4 regions of the Actinoallomurus acanthiterrae genome follow, and region 4 is predicted to be linked to each of the others. Evidence: riboswitches for the same ligand, from Rfam matches in the RefSeq annotation. Region 4 holds a riboswitch; each other region holds the start of a gene.
What was found. Region 4 has a riboswitch for cyclic di-AMP ahead of ACYVF7_RS17860 (CHAP domain-containing protein). Riboswitches for the same ligand answer to the same signal wherever they lie in the genome.
Positions count from the first base shown of each region.

Region 1 (4,202 bases), 5.6 Mb from region 4:
ATCGGCGCGCTCCGGCCCGACGAGATCCCCCCACCGCTCCGGCGCGTCGCCCGCTTCGAGCCGCGCCGCCGCGCCCGGCTCGCCGCCACCCTCATCGCCACCCAGCTCGAGGACGACGCCACCTTCCGTGAGCGCGTCGCCGACGTCGTACGGGAGAGCGAGCCCGTGCTGGGCGAGGCGATCCTGGCGGGGACGGTGCCCCCGGCCGCCGACCCCGTTACCGTCGCCGCCCTCGCCTACCTGCTCCGCCCGGCCGGCTGGACCGAGCGGGTGGACACCGCGCGCCGCGACCTCGAGCAGTCGGCGGCGGCGGCCGAGGAGGCGAAGGTCATCCGGCAGGTGGCCGAGCTCCGCGAGCAGATCGCCGCCGCGAAGGCCACCCGCTCCGAGGAGGCCGACCGGCTCCGCGCGGAGCTGCGCGAGCTCCGCGGCGAGAACACCGAGCTCCGCAAACGCCTGCACGAGGCACGGGGCAAGGCCAAGCGCGAGCACGCGCGCGCGGAGGACCTCGACCGCCGCCTCGGCGAGGAGCGCACCGCCGCGTCCGTCGCGGCGGCCACCGCCGAGGCCGAGCTGCGCCGGCTGCGCAGCCGCCTGTCCCACGCCGAGTCCGCCGCGGAGAGCTCCCGGCGTGCCGCCCGGGAGGGCCGCAGCGTCGACGAGGCCCGGCTGCGGGTCCTCCTGGACGCCCTCACCGACGCCGCCAAGGGCCTCCGCGACGAGATCGCGCTGCCGCCCGGCATCACCCGGCCCGCCGACAGCGTCGGGGGCATCACGCCGAGCCGCCCCGGGCACCGCACGCTGCCCGGACGCGCCCTCGCCGACAGCGACCCCGCACTCCTCGACCAGTTGCTCACCCTCCCGCAGGTCCACCTCATCGTCGACGGATACAACGTCACCAAGACCGGCTACGGCGACCTGCCACTGGCCGACCAGCGGACCCGCCTGGTGTCGGGCCTGGGTGTGCTGCACGCCCAGACCAAGGCGGAGGTGACATGCGTGTTCGACGGCGCGGAGCTGAACGCCCCGGTCGCGGTCCAGGCGCCCCGCGGCGTGCGCGTGCTGTTCAGCGCGCCGGGCCAGACCGCCGACGAGCTCATCGCCCAGCTCGTACGCGCGGAGCCCAGCGGGCGCGCCGTCGTGGTCATCTCCTCCGACCAGGAGGTCTGCGACTCGGCCCGGCGGGCCGACGCCCGGCCCGCCCCCTCATCCCTCCTCCTGCGCCGCCTCGGCCGCACCTGAGCCTCTTCGGCCGCGCGGGTGGCCTTCGCCGTGCCGGAGGCGCGCCAGAGGGCGCTGCCCGGCCGCCCACTCCGCTCGCCGCGTCGTCCTCGCTCCGGATTTGTCAGTGGGGCCTCTTAACGTCTCGTCATGACGAAGACACGAGGAGGAATTCGTGCTCATCGACTGCGAGAAGTGTGAGGTACGCAACGTCGCCTGCAACGATTGCGTTGTTTCCGCCATGCCGCTGATCCCGGCGTCGGGCCTGGAGATCGGGCCACTGGAGCGTCGGGCGCTGGGAGTTCTCGCCGCCGAGGGGCTCGTCTCGCCCCTGCGGATGACGATCATCGTCGACCGCGCATCGTGACGATTCGCGCGCGCAGTGTTGTGTGAATGACATGAATTGCTGGAATTCCAGGAGAAGCGGTTGTTACCAGCGTGAGACTTGACTAGTCTCACGCGCTGAGCCGGTCGCTGGTTCGTCGCCCCCCAGGCGACGGCGTCGGCTACCGCCGAGTCGTCACGTTCGGTGAGGTCGCCCGGGATTCGGGCGCCGGCCTCTCACCGACACGACGAGCCGGGGAACCAGGTTTCCGGGGTGAATCGGAGCATCACACGCTCCGTAGGGCGCCTTCCACGCCCGAATCCGTCAGCTAACCCGGTAGGCGGTCAGTGGGAGAGGGGCGTGCCGCAATCGTGGCAACACAGCGCAGTGCCGACGGCTCAGCCGTCGGATGGTCGGTGGGCGGCGGCATCGGCGGTCGCGTCCTGGCCACCCTGTGTATCGCCGCTTCGGCGGCCCTGGTTCTGCCCGCCGGTACGGCGGAGGCGAAACCGAAGCAGACGCTGAGCCAGGCGAAGGCCAAGCTGACCAAGCTGAACTCACAGGCCGACCAGCAGGACAACGTCTACAACAAGGCCAAGTCCCAGTGGGAGGCGGCCGACAAGCGTCTCAAGGCACTGAACGCCTCGGTCAAGCAGCAGCGGCAGTCCTGGGCGGACCTGCGGGTCCGCGTCGCGCAGATGGCCGCGTCGGCGTACAAGAACGGCGGGAACGACGCGGACATCCCGACCCTGGTGTCGGCCAAGGACCCGCAGTCCGTGCTCGACCAGATGTCGGCGTTCGCGCAGGTGTCGAAGAACCGCTCCACGGAGCTCACCCAGTTCCTGAACGCCGCGCAGTTGCTGCAGCGGCAGGAGTCGCAGGCCAAGCAGGCCGCCACCGACCTGGCGCAGAAGAAGAACGCCGCGCTCACCCAGAAGAAGAACATCGAGAAGACGATCGGGCAGCAGAAGGCCCTGATCAAGAAGCTGGGCCCCGCTGCCGACACCGGCGGCGGCGGTGACGACAGCGGTCCGATGCCGAGCAACTGCGGCGGCGGCTACACGGGATCGGCGACCGGCAAGGCGCGCACCGTGCTGGTGTGGGCCTACAGCAAGTGCGGTGTCCCGTACCTCTACGGCGGCAACGGCCCGCGCTACGACTGCTCCGGCTTCACGATGAAGGCCTACGCGGAGGCCGGGGTGAGCATCCCGCGCGTCGTGCCCGACCAGTACAACGCGACCCAGCGGGTCTCGCGGGCCAACCTGTCGCCCGGCGACCTGGTCTTCTTCGACAACCTCGGGCACGTCGGCATCTACGTCGGCGGCGGCAAGTTCATCCACTCGCCGCACACGGGGTCGTACGTCAAGATCGACAGCCTGAGCAACCCCTGGTACAGCTCGCACTACGTCGGCGCGGGCGCGCTCTAAGGACACGATTGCCATGGCCAAGGAGCGTACGATCATGTCCAGAACCGCGCGCTGGTCGGTGACGACCGCCGGGTTCATCGCCGTCGCCGGGCTGTCCCTGCCCGCCGTTCCGGCGCACGCCGACCCCGCCTCCTCGCTGAGCGCGGCGAAGAAGCAGCTGGCGAAGCTCAACGACCAGGTCGACCAGTTGGGCAACCAGTACAACAAGACGAAGTCGGACTACAAGGCCGCCCAGGGCCGGGTCAACGCCCTCTCCAAGTCGGTGCAGGCCGAGCGTAAGACGTTCCAGGCGCTGCGGCTGCGGGTCGCCCAGCTGGCCGTCGACGCCTACAAGACCGGGGACAACGGCTCGATCCCCCAGCTGCTCGGCTCGAAGGACCCGGACGCCGTGCTCTCGCAGATGTCGGCGTTCACGCAGATCGCGCACAACCGCTCGGCGGAGTTCCAGCAGTACCTCGCCTCCGCCCAGCGGCTGGAGCGGGAGCAGGCGCTGCGCGTGCAGGCGGCCCAGCAGCTCAAGGCGAAGAAGACCCAGCTCGAGCAGCAGAAGTCGCAGGCCGACGCGGCCGTCAAGAAGCAGCTGAGGCTGATCGACAAGCTCGGCGGGAACATCGACCCCGGCAGCTCCAAGGAGAACTGCTCGATCCTCGCCACGGGCAAGGCGGAGATCGTGCTGAAGTTCGCCTGTGCCCAGCTCGGTAAGTCGTACGTCTTCGGCGGGGCGGGCCCGAACGTCTGGGACTGCTCCGGGATCACGATGGTGGCGTTCGCCAAGGTCGGCATCAAGCTCAACCACTGGGTGCCGGACCAGTACGACGCCAGCCGGCGGGTGTCCAAGGCGGACCTGCAGCCCGGCGACCTGGTCTTCTTCCACGACCTCGGGCACATGGGGATCTACATCGGCAAGGGCAAGTTCCTCCACGCCCCGCACACCGGCGACGTCGTGAAGATCTCCAACCTGAGCGACGCCTGGTACTCCTCCACCTGGGTGGGCGGCGGCCGGCTGCTCTGAGGACCGCCGGGCAACTGAACAGCGGACGAGGGCGGGCCGGGCGGAGACTCCCGGGACACGGAGAGCATCCGGCACGCCCGCCACGTCATCGCGATCTTCCGCACCGGGTCACGGTGCGGAGAGTTACCCGCGGCGCACGCCATGCGCCGCTCGACCGGACGCGTTTCCGCCACCGGCGGCGCTAGGGACAGCGCCCCGATGGTGGGCCAGGTCCGGT
Region 1 covers NZ_BAAHCO010000001.1:9,228,555-9,232,756, reverse strand. Annotated here, with positions in the region: gene ACYVF7_RS43490 (NYN domain-containing protein) at 1-1,242, shown strand, start outside; gene ACYVF7_RS43485 (hypothetical protein) at 1,397-1,588, shown strand; cyclic di-AMP (ydaO/yuaA leader) riboswitch at 1,774-1,905, shown strand; gene ACYVF7_RS43480 (C40 family peptidase) at 1,918-2,973, shown strand; gene ACYVF7_RS43475 (C40 family peptidase) at 3,008-3,985, shown strand.
Region 1: linked by a shared signal. The riboswitch ahead of ACYVF7_RS43480 (C40 family peptidase) and the one ahead of ACYVF7_RS17860 (CHAP domain-containing protein) in region 4 are both predicted to bind cyclic di-AMP.

Region 2 (4,202 bases), 240 kb from region 4:
CTGCGCGCCTACCACGCCGCGGCCGTCACGCTGAACCTCACCCGCGCCTTCACTCAGGGCGGCTACGCCGACCTGCGCCAGGTCCACGCCTGGAACCACGACTTCGTCGCGGAGAGCCCCGCCGGCCAGCGGTACGAACGGCTGGCCGGGGAGATCGACCGGGCCTTGGCGTTCATGCACGCCTGCGGAGCGGACCCGGAGGAGTTCCACCGGGTCGAGGTCTACTCCAGCCACGAGGCGCTCCTGCTGGACTACGAGCGCGCCCTGACCCGCATCGACTCGCGGTCCGGCCTGCCGTACGACGTCTCCGCGCACTTCCTGTGGATCGGCGAGCGCACCCGGCAGCTCGACGGCGCGCACGTGGACTTCATGCGCCACATCCGCAACCCCATCGGCGTCAAGCTCGGGCCGACCACGACCGCCGAGGACGCCCTCGCGCTCATCGACCTGCTCGACCCCGACCGGGAGCCCGGGCGGCTCACGTTCGTCACCCGCATGGGCGCCGAGCGGATCCGCGAACACCTTCCCTCTTTGGTGGAGAAGGTCACCGCGAGTGGCGCCCAGGTCGCCTGGATCTGCGACCCGATGCACGGCAACACCTTCGAGGCGGAGAGCGGGTACAAGACCCGCCGGTTCGACGACGTGATGGACGAGGTCGCCGGCTTCTTCGAGGTGCACCGGGCGCTCGGCACCCACCCGGGCGGCGTGCACATCGAGTTCACCGGCGACGACGTCACCGAGTGTGTCGGTGGCGGCCACGACATCGTCGAGGACGACCTGCACCAGCGGTACGAGACCGCCTGCGACCCCCGGCTCAACCGCGGCCAGGCGCTCGACCTCGCGTTCATGGTCGCCGAGATGTACCGCATCGGGAAGTAGCGCGACTGATCCGCCCCGATCGCACGTCCGCCGGGACGTTCCGCGTCGGGAGGTAGCGAGCCCGGACCGTACGGCCGCCGGGACGTTCCGCATCCGCGAGGTGGCGGGAGCGATCCGTCCGGGGCCGTACGGCCGCCCGGGTCCATCGCATCGGGAAGCCGCGACCCGCCCTGGGGGCGGCGGCCGTCACACGACGCGGACGGCGCCGGCGAACGGGCGGGTCGACAGGTCCGCGACGCGGACGTGGTCGCCGGTGTGCGGCGCGTGGACGAACTTCCCGTCGCCGAGGTACATCCCCATGTGGTGGATGTCGGAGTAGAAGAACACCAGGTCGCCGGGCTCGAGCTGGTCCCGGGAGACGTGGACGCCGGCGTTCCACTGGTCGCCGCCGTAGTGCGGCAGGTTGACGCCGACCTGCTTGTAGGCCCACATGGTCAGGCCGGAGCAGTCGAACCCCCGGCCGGGCGCCGCGCCGCCCCAGACGTACGGCACGCCGAGCTGCGACAGCGCGGCCCGTACGGCGCCGACCGCCTTGCCGGGGCCGCCGGGGATGGTCGGCACCTTCTCGCCCTTGCCGGCGCGCTCGACGGCGTCCTGCAACAGCGGCTTGCGGACCTTCTCCAGGTCGCGCTTGATGGCCGCGCGCTGCCGGGCGAGCTGGACCCTGAGCCGGGCCGCCTGCGCGGCGCGCTCCCGGGCGTCCTGGCCGGTCCACTGGGCGTTCTGAATGGCGTGGGTCAGCTGCCGGATCTCGGTGTCGTCCTGCTGCGTGAAGTAGTGCAGGGTCGCGGCCCGGTCGAGGACGGCGCGCGGGTCGGAGGCGGCGAGGAGGGTCGGCGTGTCGTCGTTGGTGCCGCTCATGTAGCGCATCGCGACGAGCCGGCCGACCTTGTGCTGGATGGCCTTGAGCGCCTGCGCGGCCCGGGCGGAGGTCTGGCCGGCGACGACGGCCGCCCGCTGGGCCTGCTCCAGCCGTACCTTGAGGCCGTTGTACTGCTCGGTGAGCTGCTCCAACTGGTTGTTCAGCTGGTCGGCGCGCTGCCGGAGCGCGTCGATGCGGGTACTGGGCCGGGCGGTGTCCGCCAGCGCGGGCGATGCGAGCCCGGCGACGACGAGGGCCACGGTCACGGCGGTCGTACGGCGGGCCGTGCCCTTCCCGGGATGATGGGGATCGCGGCTGTCCGCGGGGTGCGATGACGCCATCCAGTGCTCCTCTCCTCAGGCCGCCTACCGGGTTAGCTGACGGGTTCGGACGGAAGAGAAGCCCTACCGCGCACCGTCGGTGACGGGCGCGGATTCACCCCGGATGCGAAGGCGGGAAGGTGCCCCGTGGCTCCGCGAGTGGGTCCCCGGTTCCCCGGCGCGTCGGCTGACGCGACGGGCGATTCGGCGGTCCGGCCGTCTCTCGGCCGGTGACGACTCGCTGGAGATTAACGGATAGTGACGGGGCGGCCAACGGGAACATGCGGAGATGGCCCGGGGGATCGGAGGATGGTCACTCTGGGTGATGCGGGGGCTGGTCCTTTGCGCCTAGACGCACACGGTCCCCGCCCCTCCGGATCGGGAGGAAACGGGGACCGGTGTGACGTTCGGACGCGCTCGCTCAGGAGAGGACGGACTCGGACTCGGAGCTGTTCTGGGCCACCGCCGCGTGCAGGGTGTTCCAGAACGCCAGCTCGACGTCCTCCTCCAGCTCCGAGATCTTGCCCCAGAACTCCTTGTCCTCGGCCACCGCGGCGGCCTCGGCGGACAGGACGGGCATGACCATGGTGCCGGCGTCGGCGGCATCCAGGTCGGCCACGCTGACCTCGGCGGGCAGCTCGACCGGCGTGCGGTGGTGCTTGCCGCGCTTGCGGACCCGGACGTTCGGCGCCGCGACGGGCACCTTGACCTTCGACTTGCCGACGGCCAGGGCCACCGTGCCGAACAGGACGACGGCGAGCAGCCCGGTGAGGGCGGCCTGCTGGTCCGGCAGGGAGGTCGGCGCGGGCGCCGGGTCGTGCGACGCGACCGTGTGCGTGTCGACCTGCGCCAGGGGGTCCTGGCCGATCTCCTTGACCGCGGGCGTGGGAGCGGCGTGCTTAGGAGCGTACTTCTGGTCGGTCTGCGCCGTCTGCTGGGCGGTTACGGGGGCGGCCTTCACCTTCACCTTGGAGGGGTAGCCGAACCCGACGACCTGGCTGATGTCCCGGGTGGCGCGCAGCAGCGCGTTGTTGTGGTTGGCCTCGATCGTGTGCAGCGTGTGGCCGTCGACGCGCTCGACGATGCCGACGTGCTCGATGTCGCCGATGCTCTTGCCACCCGACCAGGAGAAGAAGACGATCGCTCCGGGCTCGGCCTTGTGGCCCCAGGCGTGGTGCTTCTTGAACCACTGGGCGTGGTCGGGAGTGGAGGCGAACTGCCCGGTCCAGTCTTCGACGCCGGCCTTGTTGGCAGCCCACGCGAGGAACATGTCACACCAAGGAGCGTCCGTGTAGGAGGAGTCCTTGTCGACGTGCTTGCCGTACCAGTCACCGAATTTCGTGTAACCGTCGGCTTTCTCGTGGTAACCGAGCTGGCCTTTGGCGACCTCGAGCAGTTTCTGACCTATCGAATCCATATCTCCCCTTAGGCCGCCTACCGGGTTAGCTGACGGGTTCGGACCAGAGAGGAGCCCTACCGTGCGTGACGGATTCACCCCGAGGGACAGATGGGTCCCCGGCTCCCGCGCCGCTGGCTGCGTCATCGGGATTAGGCGGTCGGCCTGCAACCCCCTGGTTGGAGGTTGGTCACAGCCCGATCTCGGCGAAATCTAGCCGAACTCTCGCAACAACGGCAACGCGTTCGGAAACGAAAGTCTGGTACCACTTGCTCACCGAGCGTAGCTGCGACTGTTGCCCGCTGGCCGGGCAACGCCCGAAAAGGTGCTCTCACGTGCGGCGGAGCCATCCGTGGCCGTCGCGCGGCGGCGTCGCGAAAAAGTCGAGTGCCGTGCTCGCCACCCCAGAAAAAGTGACGAACACGGCACTCAGGCCGACACTTCCTCAGCGGAAGTCGGGTCGCAGGACGTCGATCCCGCGGGTGTTGTCCGCGACGTAGACGTATCCGTCATGCCAGTACGGCGCCCACGACATGGCGTCCGCGGGCCGGAAGTAGGCCACCTGCTTCGGATGCGCCGGGTCCCGCACGTCGAGGAAGCGGGTGCCCTGCGAGTAGAAGGACTGCACGAGGACGCCGTGGTGCACGGAGAAGTAGTGGGCCGAGCAGTCGTCGGTGTCCGTCCGGCTGCCCTCCTGGCCCGCCACGCTCCAGGTACCGACCGTACGCAGGCGGAAGGGCTTGTC
Region 2 covers NZ_BAAHCO010000001.1:3,910,206-3,914,407, forward strand. Annotated here, with positions in the region: gene ACYVF7_RS19005 (class II 3-deoxy-7-phosphoheptulonate synthase) at 1-879, shown strand, start outside; gene ACYVF7_RS19010 (C40 family peptidase) at 1,066-2,082, opposite strand; cyclic di-AMP (ydaO/yuaA leader) riboswitch at 2,087-2,281, opposite strand; gene ACYVF7_RS19015 (CHAP domain-containing protein) at 2,483-3,478, opposite strand; cyclic di-AMP (ydaO/yuaA leader) riboswitch at 3,477-3,626, opposite strand; gene ACYVF7_RS19020 (LVIVD repeat-containing protein) at 3,903-4,202, opposite strand, start outside.
Region 2: linked by a shared signal. The riboswitch ahead of ACYVF7_RS19010 (C40 family peptidase) and the one ahead of ACYVF7_RS17860 (CHAP domain-containing protein) in region 4 are both predicted to bind cyclic di-AMP.

Region 3 (4,202 bases), 2.5 Mb from region 4:
GTGCAGACCGTCGCTGACCGGCTCGTCCAGAAGGGCTTCCTCGCCCGCACGGCGGACCGCAACGCATGGCGGTACGCCCCGACGCGCAGCCGTGAGGATCACGTCGCGCAGGTGATGGCCGAGGCACTGGCGGAGACCACCGACCGCGGACCCGTCCTGGCCCGGTTCGCCGAGACCATCGACCCGCAGGACGCGCACCGGCTCCTGGTGGAACTCGCCCAGCGTTCGGCCCCCACGGAATCACGTCCGTGAACACCCTCGCCACGCTCGGCGCGGTCACCGTCGCCCTCGGCGCCAGCGCCGGCCCGCTGCTGAGCCGGAGCGCCTGGTGCCAGCGGATTCCCCGGATCGCCGCACTCGTATGGCTGGGAACCCTGGCGGGCACGCTCGCCGCGCTCATCGGCGTCATCGCGGTGGTGTCGACCGGCCGGCATGGCCTGGTGCACCGCGTCGCGGAACGGGTGGCCGACTGCTGGCACCATCACAACGGAGGCGGCGGTCCGGCCTCGTACGCCTTCAACGTCGCCCTTCTCCTCAGCGCGGTCGCCGCGACGTACGTGGCCGTCAAGCGGTACCGGCGCACCGTGACGCAGCGCCGTCGCCATCAGGAGGCACTGCAGTTCGTCGTGCGGTATCCGGGCGATATCGACGACGTCTGCGTTCTCGATCACCCGATACCGATCGCCTACTGTGTTCCGTCACGGAAGCGCCCGATCGTGCTGAGCAGCGGCGCTCTCGACCAACTGGAGGACACCCAGCTCCAGGCGGTCCTCGCCCACGAACGGGCACACCTGCGCTACCGCCATCACTTGTTCCTCACGGCCGTCGACGCGCTCGGGGCCGCGCTGTTCTGGCTGCCGACCTTCAGTGACGCCCGCCGTTGCCTGCCCATCCTGCTGGAGATGACCGCCGACGACGTCGCCGCCCGACGTTGGGGTCGCCACGTGGTGGCGGTCGCGCTGCGGAAGCTGGCCATCGCGCCGAACCCGATCGGCGGTCTGGCCGCTCACAGTGCCGGTGCGTCAGCCCTCGATCGACGGCTCGCCCGGCTCGAGACCTCGCCCGCCATCGCCGACAACGGCCTCACCCGGCGCCTGACGTGGATCACGGCGATGACCTCCGTCGCCCTGCCGACCGTGATCTCGGCGAGCTGGCTCGCCACGACGCCGTTCTTCTGCTGACCAGCCCAAGCGCCGCCACGTACGGCACGCGCGGCAGCCCTCTCGCCAGAGCCTAACTCCTACCTGACATAGGAGAGGTCCGGTCGGACATCTCCCCCGGCCTCCGATCCGCTCCATGACGGCGAGAAGTCCGCGCGGCAACGGCGGGATCGGAGGATGGTCGAGGCGGCAACCCCCGCACCGATGCGATCAGCGCCGCCGGCCTCGTCGGACTCACACCGACACCCGCCATCATGGCGTCCGGCACCGAGCCCCGCTCCCCGACGTACGCCGCATGCCGAGGTGTCACGCTTGGTCAGAGGACGCATCCGCTCGGTCCGACAGGTGGCAAAGCGCGCCAAAAATCTCCTACACTCCGTCAGAGATCGGCCGCCCCATGCTTCACACGAGGCACGGCCGACCGCCGAATCCCACGAGGGAACCGGGGACCCGAGATTTGAGGGGCGAATCCGGAGCGTACGACGCTCCGGTAGGGCTACTCCGGCCCGAGCCCGACAGCTAACCCGGTAGGCGGCCAAGGAGAGGAGCTCTCACGTGGCGTTCTATCGCCCGGTCACGAACGCGTACGCCGCAGGTCACCTGCGGCGGCCTCGATCGCTCAGGCTGTACGCGGCGGTCTCGCTCACGGTCACCGTGGCCCTCATGGCGGCCCCGGCCGAGGCCGCGCCCAAGCCGTCGGCCGCGGCGGCGAAGAAGGAGCTGGAGAAGCTCAACGGCCAGGTCGACAAGATCGTCGATCAGTACAACAAGGCCAAGACCGAGCTGGACGCCGCGAAGAAGAAGCTCAAGGCGCTCAACAGCCAGGCGAAGAGCGAGAGGCGCGTCTACGAACGACTGCACGCCCGGGTCGCGCAGATCGCCGCCGACGCGTACAAGACCGGCAGCCTCGATTCCACCACCGCCACCGTGCTCGCATCCAAGGACCCGGACGCGGCGCTGAACCAGATGTCGGCGTTCACTCAGCTGTCGAACAACCGCGGGCAAGAGCTCGCGGCGTTCCTGGCCTCCACGCAGCGTCTGCGCCGGGAACAGACGGAGGCCCAATCCGCCTACCAGACCGTCTCGCAGAAGGCGTCCGAGCTGAAGAAGCGCAGGGCCACCGTCGAGAAGGCCATCGCCAAGCAGAAGAGCCTCCTGCGCAAGGCCGGTGAATCCGCGAGCCCACCCGGCCCGGGAGCCGGTGGCACCTACAACGGGCCTGCCTCGGGGCCGGCGCGTAAGGCGGTGGAGTACGCCTACGCCCAGATCGGCAAGCCCTACATCTGGGGTGGCACCGGCCCGAAGGGTTACGACTGCTCCGGGCTGACGATGATGTCCTGGCGCGCCGCCGGTGTGAACCTCCCGCGGGTCGTGCCCGACCAGTACGCCGCGACTCGGCATGTCTCCAAGTCCGACCTGCAGGCCGGTGACCTGGTCTACTTCCTCGGCATGGGTCACGAGGGCATGTACGTCGGCGGCGGGAAGTTCATCCACGCGACGAAGACGGGTGACTTCATCAGGCTCGACAGCCTGTCGAATCCATACTGGGTAGCCCATTACGAGGGCGCCAGCCGCCCGTGACGGTTCTCACGCGGCGGTACCGCGAGTTGTCGGACCGCACCGGAAGCCCTCACGACCTGAATCGTTTGTGGCGCCGGGCCTCGTACGGTCCCCCTGGGTCACATGCCGGTGAGCATGTGGCGCATCTTGGCGATCTCGGCGGATTGGGAGCTGATGATGGAGGCCGCCAGGGCCTTGGCGTCCGGGTTGGAGCCTTGGGACTCTTCGGCCCTGGCCATGGTGACGGCGCCCTGGTGGTGTCTGATCATCATCTGCAGGAACATCCGGTCGAAGGGGCGGCCCGACAGCGTGCCGAGTCTCTTCATGTCCTGTTCGGACATCATCCCCTCGGCCATGTGCATGCCGCCCGGGGACGGCATCGGCGCTCCCCAGTCCCTGAGCCAGCCGGTCATCTTCCGGATCTCCGGGCCCTGAGCCTGCTTGATCTGCGCGGCCAGCGTCTTGACCTGCGGTGAGGAGGCTCTGGTGGCCGCTTGGTCGGCCATGACGATCGCCTGTTGATGGTGGGGGATCATCATCTGCGCGAACATCACGTCCTGGGCGTTGTGGCCCGCGGTCACCGATATGGAGTTAACGGCGACCGCGTGCCCCTCCGCCGCATGGCCGGTCATCGTCTGGTCCGTGTTCGCCGCGCCGCCCCCGCATGCCGCGAGCACGGCCGCGGCGACCATGGCGACGAGCGACGACAGTGCGCGCCTCATCTGTAGTGACCTTCCTGCTGATGGAGTAAGAGTCGTTCCGGGGCCCAGCGGGCATCCACTGTCTCCCTACCCGGTGGCGGCTTTGAGGTTGGTGGCGTCCAGGGCCGGACGGAGTTCCTGGGCGAGGGTGACGCCGTCGCCGGTGGCCCAGAAGTGCATGTAGAACAGGCGGGGTTGCTCGTCGAGGCTGTGGTTGTGGAGTTCGACGATCTCGATCCCGCCCTTGCGGAGCGCCTGGCCATTACCGCCGCCATCGCCCACACGTACGGCGCACCTACGGGGCCGTCAACCCTCCCGACGGCGGAGCCGACGTCTGGATCACCCTGCCCGCCGCGAACCACGGCCCCCGACCTTGACGTCGTGCGGCAGCCAATATGGCGAAGCATGGTGTCTGATTCGCTACATATCTGTCACCACTCGGGCATACCCGCGCCGATCGCGCGCTCCCCGGCGAGGTCAGTCGTGGGCCGGCAGATGACCGATCTGATGGTCGGCCACGCTCAGCGCCTCGTCGACCAGTCGCCGCAGATGCCCGTGGCCCAGGCTGTAGATCACACGGCGGCCCTCTTTGCGGGTCGTCACCAGCCCGGCGAGGCGTAGCCGGGCGAGATGCTGGCTGACCGAGGTACGCGACGCGGCACACGATTCGGCCAGCGTCGTCACGTCGGCTTCGCCTTCACCCAGACGCCGCAGCAGGGTCAGGCGGGTGCGGTCGGCGAGCAGTCCGAGCACCTCGACGGCCACCGTTATCCGCTTGCCA
Region 3 covers NZ_BAAHCO010000001.1:6,205,855-6,210,056, forward strand. Annotated here, with positions in the region: gene ACYVF7_RS29475 (BlaI/MecI/CopY family transcriptional regulator) at 1-252, shown strand, start outside; gene ACYVF7_RS29480 (M56 family metallopeptidase) at 249-1,181, shown strand; cyclic di-AMP (ydaO/yuaA leader) riboswitch at 1,573-1,710, shown strand; gene ACYVF7_RS29485 (C40 family peptidase) at 1,716-2,741, shown strand; gene ACYVF7_RS29490 (DUF305 domain-containing protein) at 2,840-3,442, opposite strand; gene ACYVF7_RS29495 (DUF1259 domain-containing protein) at 3,509-3,703, opposite strand; gene ACYVF7_RS29500 (ArsR/SmtB family transcription factor) at 3,899-4,202, opposite strand, start outside.
Region 3: linked by a shared signal. The riboswitch ahead of ACYVF7_RS29485 (C40 family peptidase) and the one ahead of ACYVF7_RS17860 (CHAP domain-containing protein) in region 4 are both predicted to bind cyclic di-AMP.

Region 4 (4,202 bases):
GCGATCGAGCAGCCGGCGTAGCCGTGCTCGGCGACGACCGCCAGCGCGGCGGCGCGGATGCGGTCCCGGGAGGCGCTGAGCCGGGCCTCGACACGGGGCGTACGGCGGTACGGCACGTAAGAATTGAACCGTAGTTCATTCCTTCAGGGCAAGGGCGGCCGTCGAGAAAGACCGTCGGCGAGGATCGAGCCGCCGGAAGGGACAGGGCCGTCGGGAACGACAGAAAGGCGCGGGATCTCCTCAAGTGAGGGGATCCCGCGCCGTTCGGACCGGCAGGCGAGGGGGGGAGCGGGTGACGCCGTGCCGGTGTCGAGGGGGGTGGGTTACGCCTTGCCGGTGGCCGTGTCGTAACCGGTGCCCGAGTGGCGGTACACGCCGCCCTTGCCCAGTTCCAGGACCTGGAACTTGATCGTGACCGAGTTCGACGCGGTGCCGGAGAGGTCCTGCATCATCTTCTCCGACAGGTCGATGAGCGCCGGCGGGTTGTGCTGCGCGACCGCCCACTCGGCCGGGCCGAAGTCCTCAACGACGCCGATCGCGCTCTTGCCGTTGTAGGTGATCTTCACCTTGGTGCCGAGCGGCCAGTACGGGCTGGCGAGCGTGTGGTACGACATCGGCTTGCCGGAGGCCGTCGACGGGTCCCAGAAGGACGTGGCGGTCGAGACGCCGCCGGGCAGGGCCGCCTTCTTGGCGTCCTTCTTGATGTCCTTCTTGACGCTTACGAACAGCCGGTCCTTGTTCTCCGCGGTGACGCGCTTCTCGGTCTGCGGCGCCTGCTTGGACGCCTGCGCGGTGGAGGGCGCGGCGGCGCTCTGTGCCGAAGATGCCGACTCCGGAGCGGATCCGTAGGCGAGGGCGGTGGTCACGCCGGCGCTGGCCAGGGTGACTCCGGCGGCCGCGGTGGCGATGGCCTTCGTCGAGAACCTGATCATGGGATTCCTTTCGGGGGGCATGGGGGAACTGCGGGATGGGGGAATCCCGGGGCGATGACAGGGGGGATGCGTGGGACCGCCCGGGAAGGGGAGGTCGGCGCGGGCCACGTCGCTCGGCGGCGACGCGGCACGCGCCGACACGGGCGATTACTGGGCGTACTCCGGATAGCCGTAACCCACGACAGAGGAGGTGTTCCGGGTCCGGACCTTCACGGCGTTGTCCGTGTTGCCCTCGACGGTCTGGATGGTGCCGTCGTGGTTGTCCTTGATGACCAGGCCGACGTGGTCGATGGCGTCGACACCGCTGCCGTTCCAGGAGAAGAAGACGACGGCTCCGGGCTTGGGAACGTTGCCCCAGCGGCCCTGAGAGATGAACCACTTGGCGTGGGTCGGGGTGAACGCGTCGCCGCCGATCCCCTTGACGCCGGCTTGGGAGCCGGCCCACGAGACGAACATGTCGCACCAGTTGGCGTTGGCGTAGTCGCCGATGGACCCGCCGTCGCGCGCGACGCCTGCCTTGGCGAACGGCGAGGACATGAACCACTGGTTGAACTTGGTGCCGCCGGCCGCGTTCTCGGTGGTGCCGACCTGGGAGACGGCGAGCTTGAGGACGTCCGTGGCCGAGGGCAGCTTCTTCTGCACCTGCTTCGGTGCGGCGAGGGCGCGCAGCTGGGTGTGCGGGTCGTCGCGCAGGGCAGCGGCTTCGAGCGCCTTACCCGTACTGGGATTGGGTATCTGGGCGACGTGGTGCGCCCCGCTGGGAAGCTGCGCGGACAGCGCCGGCCCTGCGGAGGCCACGGTGAACGCGGCCGCGCCGGCGGCGGCGGTGCCGGCGATGACGCCGGCGAGGGTCTTGCGATCAAAGGTGAAGCGGGGTTTGGCGTGTCGAGGGGACACGGGGGGTACTCCTTCGGCTTCCATGCCGCTTACCGGGTTAGCTGACGGGTTCGGGCGTGGAAGCTGCCCTACGGCACAGGGGATGTGCCGATTCACCCCGGGACTTCTGGTGGGTCCCCGGCTCCGCTAGGTGCGGATTCAGCGGGTCGCCCGCTCACGCGGGCGGCTCGAACAAAGAGACACGTCTGCCGTCATCGGCTAGGGGTAGCGGTGACGGCCGGTATTCAGATCAGGGCGGACTCGCGGACAAGGTTCTGCTCCTTACTTCCAGTACGCCTACCGGGTTAGCTGACGGGTTCGGGCGTGGAAGTCGCCCTACGGCACAGGGGATGTGCCGATTCACCCCGGGACTTCTGGTGGGTCCCCGGCTCCGTGATCTTCACGGACTCGACGTTGCCGCTCTCGCTGCGAATGGATCTACGGGTGCTTCGCGGGAGTGGCGCGATTTGGGATATGAACCGTCTCGGCTCTGTACGGAGGCCCTCGCACGCGTCTTCGCGCCGCGCCATCTGCGCTGGTGGGCCGGCCGGGCCGGCGGATGTTCGGGCGGCGCATGGGGGGCGTCGCCGGACGTAGAGGAACATATCAGACAAATACCGACGTGCCAAATATGGCCACCGGACATTACTCACGTGATCGACGCCACAAAGATCGCCATAAAGATCGATCTGCGCGCCTTATGATCCACTTTACGTTTCCGGTCGAAACAATCTTGAACGACCGCAAAACAACGTGGAATCGCCAGATATCGCAACAGTCGGGTGCCGAAGGGTATTCCGCGCCCCGTCACGATGGGTGACCGCAGGCTCGTCGGGAGGCTCGCCGCACGCGCGGAGCGCCCGGAATCGACAGCAGGCGCGCCGGAGACACCGGAGCGCCGGGAAGGCGTCAGCAGGCGCGCCGGAGGCGCCGCAGCGCTGGGAAGGCATCAGCAGGCTCGCCGTACGTGCCGGAATCGGCAGCAGGCTCGCCGTAAGCGCCGGAGCGCCGGGAAGGCGTCAGCCCGCCGCCGCGACGCGATCGCCACGCGTCAGGATCTCGTGATAGCGCTGCGACGTGATCTCCGCCACCTCCGGCGCGGCGCCCAGCACGGGCGAGACCGCCACCGCCCCGGCCTCCAGGGACTCCTCACGGACCTTGTCCGCGAAGTAGCCCGGGGCCAGGAAGTAGGACGCCACCGCGACTCGCGGCGCGCCCGCGTCGTACAGCATGCGTACGGCCTCGGCAGGGGTGGGACGGGCCGCGGAGGCGTACGCGGGGACGACGGAGTGCCAGCCGCGCCAGGACCGCGCCATCCGGCCGATCGTCGCGTTCGCCGCCGGATCGCTGGAACCGGCGGCGGCGAGCACCAGAGCGGTGTCCGGGTCGGGGCGGACGCCGACGTCGGCGAGCCGTCGCTCCAGGGCCTTCGTCATCAGCGGATGCGGGCCCAGCGTCGCCCCGTAGTGCAGGGTCAGCCGCGGATGGGCGCTATGGGCGTCGCGAAGCGCCCCCGGGATGTCGGTCTTGCTGTGGTACGCCGCGGTGAGCAGCAGAGGGAGCACGACGGCCTCGTCGGCCCCCTCTCCGACGAGACCACCGAGCGCCTGCCCCGGGGCCGGGGGAGCGTGGTCGAGATACGAGGTCACGACCCGCACCCCCGATGAACGGCGAACAAGATCGAGAAGTTCCTCGATCGTCGCCGCCGCACGCGGATCCCGGCTCCCGTGGGCGACCGCGACCAGGGGGATCGCGGAGGTGCTCAGAGGTTGATGCCGCATTCGGTCTTTCCGGTGCCGGCCCAGCGTCCGCTGCGCGGGTCCTCGCCCGGCGCGACCTGCTTGGTGCAGGGCTCGCAGCCGATCGACGGGTACCCGTCGTACTGCAGCGGGTTCACCAGGATGCCGTGCTCCTCGATGTAGTCGTGGAGCTGGGCCTGGGTCCAGCGGGCGAGGGGGTTGACCTTGACCTTCCCGCGCGCGGCGTTCCACTCGACCACGCGCGAACCGCGCCGGTGCGAGGTCTCCTCACGCCGGATGCCGGTGATCCACGCTAGGTACGGCTCGAGCGCGCGGTTCAGCGGCTCGACCTTGCGCAGGTGGCAGCACAGATCCGGGTTCCGGCCGTACAGCCGGGGCCCGAGGTCGCGCTCCTGCTCGGCGACGGTCCGGGAGGAGGTGACGTTGACCACGTTGACCGGGTAGACGGCCTCGACGGCGTCCCGCGTGCCGATCGTCTCGGCGAAGTGATAGCCGGTGTCGACGAACAGCACGTCGATGCCGGGCCGGATCTTCGAGGCGATGTCGACCAGTACGGCGTCCTTCATGGACGACGTGACGCAGATCCGGTCGCCGAAGGTCGCGATCGACCAGCGGACGATCTCCTCGGCGGAGG
Region 4 covers NZ_BAAHCO010000001.1:3,671,878-3,676,079, forward strand. Annotated here, with positions in the region: gene ACYVF7_RS17850 (TetR/AcrR family transcriptional regulator) at 1-116, opposite strand, end outside; gene ACYVF7_RS17855 (RlpA-like double-psi beta-barrel domain-containing protein) at 324-932, opposite strand; gene ACYVF7_RS17860 (CHAP domain-containing protein) at 1,080-1,829, opposite strand; cyclic di-AMP (ydaO/yuaA leader) riboswitch at 1,842-1,983, opposite strand; cyclic di-AMP (ydaO/yuaA leader) riboswitch at 2,089-2,232, opposite strand; gene ACYVF7_RS17865 (sirohydrochlorin chelatase) at 2,828-3,589, opposite strand; gene ACYVF7_RS17870 (phosphoadenylyl-sulfate reductase) at 3,571-4,202, opposite strand, start outside.